One region of the Streptomyces sp. NBC_01445 genome, then DNA from elsewhere that is predicted to be linked to it. Evidence: riboswitches for the same ligand, from Rfam matches in the RefSeq annotation. Region 1 holds a riboswitch; each other region holds the start of a gene.

What was found. A riboswitch is a leader RNA that binds a small molecule or an ion and turns the genes downstream of it on or off. The one in region 1 is predicted to bind cobalamin.
Region 2: another riboswitch for cobalamin. It lies ahead of OG574_RS34535 (cobalamin biosynthesis protein); the one in region 1 lies ahead of metE (5-methyltetrahydropteroyltriglutamate--homocysteine S-methyltransferase).
Region 3: another riboswitch for cobalamin. It lies ahead of OG574_RS40380 (HoxN/HupN/NixA family nickel/cobalt transporter); the one in region 1 lies ahead of metE (5-methyltetrahydropteroyltriglutamate--homocysteine S-methyltransferase).

Annotation. Positions count from the first base shown of each region.
Region 1 covers NZ_CP109485.1:1,508,983-1,511,235, reverse strand. Annotated here, with positions in the region: gene metE (5-methyltetrahydropteroyltriglutamate--homocysteine S-methyltransferase) at 1-1,356, opposite strand, end outside; cobalamin riboswitch at 1,523-1,746, opposite strand; cobalamin riboswitch at 1,850-2,047, shown strand; gene OG574_RS07130 (ABC transporter substrate-binding protein) at 2,194-2,253, shown strand, end outside.
Region 2 covers NZ_CP109485.1:7,593,257-7,595,509, reverse strand. Annotated here, with positions in the region: gene OG574_RS34545 (inorganic phosphate transporter) at 1-550, shown strand, start outside; gene OG574_RS34540 (hypothetical protein) at 566-787, shown strand; cobalamin riboswitch at 898-1,039, shown strand; gene OG574_RS34535 (cobalamin biosynthesis protein) at 1,151-2,092, shown strand; gene OG574_RS34530 (cobyric acid synthase) at 2,089-2,253, shown strand, end outside.
Region 3 covers NZ_CP109485.1:8,849,997-8,852,249, forward strand. Annotated here, with positions in the region: gene OG574_RS40380 (HoxN/HupN/NixA family nickel/cobalt transporter) at 1-850, opposite strand, end outside; cobalamin riboswitch at 880-1,103, opposite strand; gene OG574_RS40385 (ArsR/SmtB family transcription factor) at 1,193-1,555, shown strand; gene OG574_RS40390 (RNA-guided endonuclease InsQ/TnpB family protein) at 1,835-2,253, shown strand, end outside.

The DNA.
Region 1 (2,253 bases):
CGTCTGCGGGAAGGAGCCGATGGTCGTCGTCGGCAGCAGTGGGAGGCCGAGGCTGCCCCGCTGGGCTGCCGCACGTTCCGCGTACGGCTGCGCGCGGCGGGCGTCGGCCGCCGAGACCGCCGCGGTGCGGGCGCGCACGGCGGGGTCACGGGTGAGGGCGGAGGCGGTCCGGGAGGCCAGGGCGGCCCGGTTGGCGGCGAGTTGGGCCGAGATCGTGTGGGTGCCCTGCGTCAGGCCGCGTGCGAGGGTGGCGATCTCGGCGGTCTTCTGGCGCGCGAAGGCGAGCCAGCGCAGGATCTGCGGCTCGATGTCGCGCTCCAGCGCCGCGTCGACGGGGACGTGCAGGAGTGAGCAGGACGCGGCCACGTCGACCCGGTCGGCCAGGCCGAGCAGGGTGCCGAGCGTGGCCAGCGCCTTCTCCAGGTCGTCGACCCAGATGTTGCGGCCGTTGACGACGCCCGCGACCAGGCGCTTGCCGGGCAGCCCGCCGACGGCGGCAAGGGCGTCCAGGTTGGCGGCGGCAGCCTCGGTGAAGTCGAGCGCGAGCCCCTCGACCGGCGCTCCCGCCAGGACGGGCAGGGCATCGCCGAGCCGGTCGAAGTACGAGGCGACCAGCATCTTGGGCCGGTCGGTGAGGGCGCCGAGGTCGCGGTAGGCGCGCCCGGCGGCGTTCAGCTCGGCCGGCGTGCGGTCCTGGACGAGGGCGGGTTCGTCGAGCTGTACCCACTCGGCGCCCGCCTCGCGCAGGTCGGCGAGGACTTCGGCGTAGACCGGCAGCAGACGGTCGAGCAGGGTCAGCGGCTCGAAGTCGGCGGCCACCCCGGGCGCGGGCTTGGCGAGCAGCAGATAGGTGACCGGGCCGACGAGCACGGGCCGGGCCGGCAGACCCAGGGCGAGGGCCTCCTTGAGCTCGGCGACCTGCTTGGCCGAGTCGGCCGTGAACACGGTTCCTGGGCCCAACTCCGGTACGAGATAGTGGTAGTTGGTGTCGAACCACTTCGTCATCTCCAGCGGCGCCACGTCCTGCGTGCCGCGCGCCATGGCGAAGTAGCCGTCCAGCGCGTCGGCCTCGACGGCCGGGCGATGCCGCTCGGGGATGGCGCCGACCATGACGGTGGCGTCCAGGACGTGGTCGTAGAACGAGAAGTCGCCGGTGGGTACTTCGCCGATGCCCGCGTCGGCGAGTTCGTGCCAGTTCGCGCGGCGCAGGCCGGCGGCGGTCGAGCGGAGGGCGTCGGCGCCGACGTGGCCCTTCCAGTAGCCCTCGACGGCCCTCTTGAGTTCGCGGGCAGGGCCCTGGCGGGGGTAGCCGTACACGGTGGCCCGTGCTGCCGCGGCTGCGGTATCGGTGGTCACGGAGATCTCCTTCGCGAGATGAATCCCTGAGATCCCGGAGAGGGGACGAGAGCGCGAAGGGTGACACGGACCGGACGGCGCGGTCGCGTACGGCAGGGCACGCGCGCCCGTTCGGTGTGTACGCCGACCCGCCCACGAGGTCACCGGGATATCCGCGTGCGAATGGTTCACGCGCGGGCAACGGGCAGGTCTTCGGACTCGCGGGCACGTCCACCCGATGTCGGGCGGACACCTACTGGCCGTCGCTTCCCAGCCCGATCCATCGGGCCAGTGCGTGTGACGGCGGTCGTTCCAGCTCACCGCTGCGGGGCAGTCCCGGATTCCCACCGGGTTCCCTCTTACGACGCTCCCGCCTGGCGGACGGGGCGAACCAACTGCACCGGTCACCCTACGCACGCGGGACGTTCCTGCGCGAGCCCGCCCCGCACCGCGGACACCCTCGGAGAAGGGGCCGCCGTCTGATTTCGGGCGGCGTGGTAGCTTTCCAAGGCCAGTCGAACTCATGCCCGTCTGCCCCGCATTGCGGGATCTTGGACAGGTATGTGTCAGGGAATCCGGTGCGAATCCGGAGCTGACGCGCAGCGGTGAGGGCGACGGGCGGGGCATCGGCCACTGGACCGCACGCGGTCCGGGAAGGCGCACCGTCCGCGTGACCCCGAGTCCGAAGACCTGCTGGCAGCCTTCGCGGGCTCCGGTCGGGGCGGCGGGGGAGACCGTGCGACCGGGCTCCGCGCATGAGCCCTCGACATCGAGGAAGTCCCCGTGCTCTTCGCGTACCCCGCCACACGCCGCGGCTCGCGCCGCCTCATACCCCACGCCGCGCTCTGCCTGGCCGGGATGCTGATGCTGGCCGCATGCGGCAGCGGCGGCTCCGCCCGCACACCGGCAGCCAAGGGC
Region 2 (2,253 bases), 6.1 Mb from region 1:
CATGGGCAAGGGCCTCACGGACCTCGCGCCGCAGCAGGGCTTCGCCGCCCAGACCAGCGCCGCGACCGCGATCCTCGCCTCCTCACACATCGGCTTCTCGCTCTCCACGACGCAGGTCTGCTCCGGCGCCGTCATGGGCTCGGGCCTCGGCCGCAAGGGCGGCGTCGTCCGCTGGTCGACCGCGACCCGCATGTTCATCGCCTGGGGCCTGACCCTGCCGGCCGCCGGTCTGGTCGGCGCGGGCGCCGAGTTCCTCACCAAGCAGGGCTCGTGGGGCGTCGCCGTCACCGCGCTGCTCCTGATCGCCGGCGCGGGCACCATCTGGGCGCTGTCCCGGCGCAACTCGATCGACCACACGAACGTCACGGACGACGACATCGACGGCGTCGACGTCCCGGACGAGCCCGCCGGCGTCGTGACCACCGCGATCGCGGCCGTCACCCCGCCGCCCGCCGGCACGGTCGCGGACCTGGCCACCGACGTGAAGACCACCATCCCCGCCTCGCCCGCCCCGCCCTCGGCGGAGCCCGCGCGCCCGGCCACGGTCTAAGGAAGCAGCAGCGCTATGCACATCGACTGGGCAGCACTCGGCTCCGTGTTCGGAGTCAGCCTCGTGATCACGGTGGCCCTCGTGGGCCTGTTCACCCTCGGCATCGTCGGCCTCACCAAGCGGGAGTCGGCGGCGGCCCAGGGCAACTCGGCGGCGCTGGCCGTCTCCGGCGCGTACGCCTGCTTCGCCCTGTGCGCGGCGGCCGTCGGGTACGGGATCTTCCTGATCGTCGCCTGACCGGAGGTAACCGGCAGGAGTGCGGGGTGCGGGACGCGAAGGCGTCCCGCACCCCGCTTCGTGTGGGCCTCAGCACACTCTCCCTTCGCAGGTCAACGGCAAGTTGACGGGCGTTCGCGGGGCGTGGTGGACTTCCGGGGCCATCTACGGCAGCAGGAGAGGAAGCCGGTGCGAATCCGGCGCGGTCCCGCCACTGTCACCGGGGAGTGATCCCCGCGAGCCAGGAACTCTCGCCGCCGGTCTCTTCCAACCAGGGCGTGGACACCCTGAGTGAGGACATATCGCCATGCGCGGCTGCCAGTTGCGGGTGCTCCCGCCGAGAACGAGTACAAGGGTTCCCCTCGCCGTAGCGGCGGGCTGACCGTGCGGGCCGAGCGCGTCTTCGCGTACGGCAGCGCCGCCGGACTCCTCGGTGACCTCCTGATCGGCGATCCGCGCCGCGGGCATCCGGTCGCCGCGTTCGGGCGGGCCGCGGGCGCCGTCGAGCGCGTGCTGTGGCGTGACCACCGCGGGTGGGGCGCCGTGCACACCGCTGTGTGCGCCGGAGGCGCCGCCGTCGCCGGTGGCCTCGCCGCGCGCGCCGTGCGCCGCTCCCCCGCCGCCTCCATCGCGCTGACCGCCGCCGCCACCTGGGCGGTCGTCGGCGGTACGTCGCTGGGCCGCGAGGCGCGCGCCATCGGGGGCGCGCTGGCCGCCGGTGACGTGGACGCGGCGCGCGAGCGGCTGCCGCATCTGTGCGGGCGCGACCCGCAGGCCCTGGACGCGGACGGGATCGCGCGGGCCGTCGTCGAGTCCGTCGCCGAGAACACCTCCGACGCCGTCGTGGGCGCGCTCGTGTGGGGCGCCGTCGCCGGCATCCCCGGGCTCGTCGCGTTCCGCGCCGTGAACACGCTGGACGCCATGGTCGGGCACAAGTCGGCCAGGTACCGCCGCTACGGCTGGGCCTCCGCGCGCCTCGACGACGTGGCGGGCTGGCCGGGGGCGCGGCTGACCGGCGTGCTCGCCGCTGTCGCGGGCGGCCGTCCGCGCGGCGCGCTCACGGCGTGGCGCGAGGACGCGCGGCTGCACCCGAGCCCCAACGCCGGTGTCGTCGAGGCCTCGTTCGCGGGGGCGCTCGGAGTGCGGCTCGGGGGCACGTTGTCGTACGGCGGGCGGGTCGAGCACCGGCCCGTACTGAACGCGTCGGGCCGGGCCGTGGAGACCGCCGACGTCGAGCGGGCGGCGCGGCTCTCGCGGCGCGTGAGCTGGCTGGCCCTCGGCGTGTGTGTCGCGGGGCGGGCACTGTTGCGGAGGGGAAAGTCGTGAGTGGTGGCGGACTGCTGGTGGCAGGGACCACGTCCGATGCCGGGAAGAGCGTCGTCACCGCGGGGATCTGCCGGTGGCTGGTGCGGCAGGGGGTGAAGGTCGCGCCGTTCAAGGGGCAGAACATGTCCCTCAACTCCTTCGTGACGCGCGAGGGCGCCGAG
Region 3 (2,253 bases), 7.3 Mb from region 1:
CCTTGCGCACCGGGTTCGAGAACGCCCACTGGTACGCGAAGTTCATGAACGTCCCGTCCAGGGTGTCGAACAGGCTCATACCGGCGGCGAACAGGAGCGGCAGGCACAGGATCGCGTACCAGGGCAGTCCGGCCGCCGCGCCGCTGCCCGCCATCACCATCAGCGTGACCTCGGTCGCCGTGTCGAAGCCGAGGCCGAAGAGGAAGCCGAGCGGGTACATCTGGCCCGGGCGGGTGATGGACTTGGTGAACCGGCCGAGGACCCGGTTCATGAACCCCCGTGAATCCAGGTGCTGTTCGAGCTCCGCCTCGTCGTACGAGCCCGCGCGCATCGCCCGGAACACCCGCAGGATCCCCACCAGGGCGACGAGGTTGAGCGCCGCGATGAGGTAGAGGAAGGACCCGGAGATGGTGGTGCCCATGACGCCGAGCGTCTGATGGGTGGCGGACCCCTCGTTCATGATCCGCCCGGCGAGCTGGGTGCCTCCGGCGATCAGCGCGGCGAGCACGACCACGACGCTGGAGTGGCCGAGCGCGAACCAGAACCCCACCGACACCGGGCGCTTGCCGTCGGCCATCAGTTTGCGGGTGGTGTTGTCGATCGCGGCGATGTGGTCCGCGTCGAACGCGTGCCGCATCCCCAGGGTGTACGCGGTGACGCCGAGGCCGATGCCGAAGGCCTTCGACCCCACCTCGTAGTGCTCCGGCACGACGAGCAGGAACAGCACGCCGAACGCGACGACATGGAGTGCGGCGATCACCGCGAGGAGCCCGGCGGTGCGGACGGTGTCCTCGCGCCGCCAGTGGAACGCGTCGCGTCCGGTCGCCGGGGACTTTACGGGCAGGGCCATGCGGTCACGCTCCAACACCTCGTGGAATCACTTCGTGAGATGCCGTGGCCGGTCTCCTGGCTGACGGGTGTCCGCGTCCGCCCCTGCCTTCCCAGCTGCGCGCGGCAGCCAGTGGCGTAGTGGGGCAAGGCGTCCCGAGTCGTCTCGTTGCCGAGGGACCCGGGGCCCGATCACAGTGGCGAGGGCCGCTTCGGTCTGAGTCCTTTGAGGGACCGTCACCGAATTCCCGAGCACCACGGCCCGCCCACAGTAGAGGCCGGTCGGCGACGCCTGCAAGGCTGCACAGCTGCGTAGGTGTGCGCGGGTATTCAAGATCACATCGGTGGCTGCGAGGATAGGGCCATGCATCTCGTCCCTGCCGAGCGCGCCGACCGCCGCACGATCGACGGCCACCGGGTCTGCGAAGCCATCGCCGCCATCGGTGAGCCAGGACATGTCCGCGCCTGGGCCGACCGGTTCTCCCTGCTCGCCGATCCCCGCCGCCTCGCGCTGCTCCTCGCGCTGTACCGGGCGGGGCCGCTGGCCGTGTCGGATCTCGCCGTCGCGACGGGCATGAACGACCCGGCGGTCTCGCAGGCGCTGCGGCTGCTGCGCGCGGCCGGAGTGGTCGAGGGGGAGAAGGAGGGCAGGATCGTGCGTTACCGCGTCGTCGACGCGGCGACCGCGGACCTTCTCGAGCACTGCGCGACGGACGGCGCGCACTGACACGTGCGCGCCGTCGTGGCCGGCTGCTCTGTCCTTCAGCGGGTTCTTGCGAGGAACCCCGGTCGTTCGCGCCCGGGAGGAATCGCATCCACGGGGTGCGACGCGGAGCGTCGCCGTGACGTGCCGCAGGCCATCACGGCCGCGGAGCGGCCGGGGGCGTTCCGGCGGAGCCGGGCTACGGCGGTGTGCGCGGGCAGGGGCGGGGCAGGTTTCGCTCGCTCGGGTGAGGTGGGGCGAACGTGTGGTGGGGCTTCGTCCAGGTGTATAGGTTCGCTGATCGTGAAGCTGGTGGTGCGGGTGAAGCTGCTGCCGACGCCCGTACAGGCGGCGGCACTTGAGGCCACCCTGCACGCCTGCAACCAAGCGGCGACCTGGGCGGCCGAGGTTGCATTCGAGGAGAACGCGCGACGTCCACTGGAGCTCCGCAAGCACACCTACGCCGAGATCCGGGCCAGGTGGCAACTGGGCGCGCAGGCCGCCCAGCACGCCATCAAGAAGACCTGCGATGCCTACACCACCTTGAAGGCGAACCTGCGCAACGGTCGTTACGGGCGGCCCGGGACCAAGCGGCACACTCGCGCCTCGGGCAAGCCAGTCGTCTTCCGGCCCCAGGCGGCGCAGCCTTACGACGACCGGATGCTGTCCTGGCAGCACCAGGCACGCACGGTATCGATCTGGTCCATGGCGGGCCGGCTGAA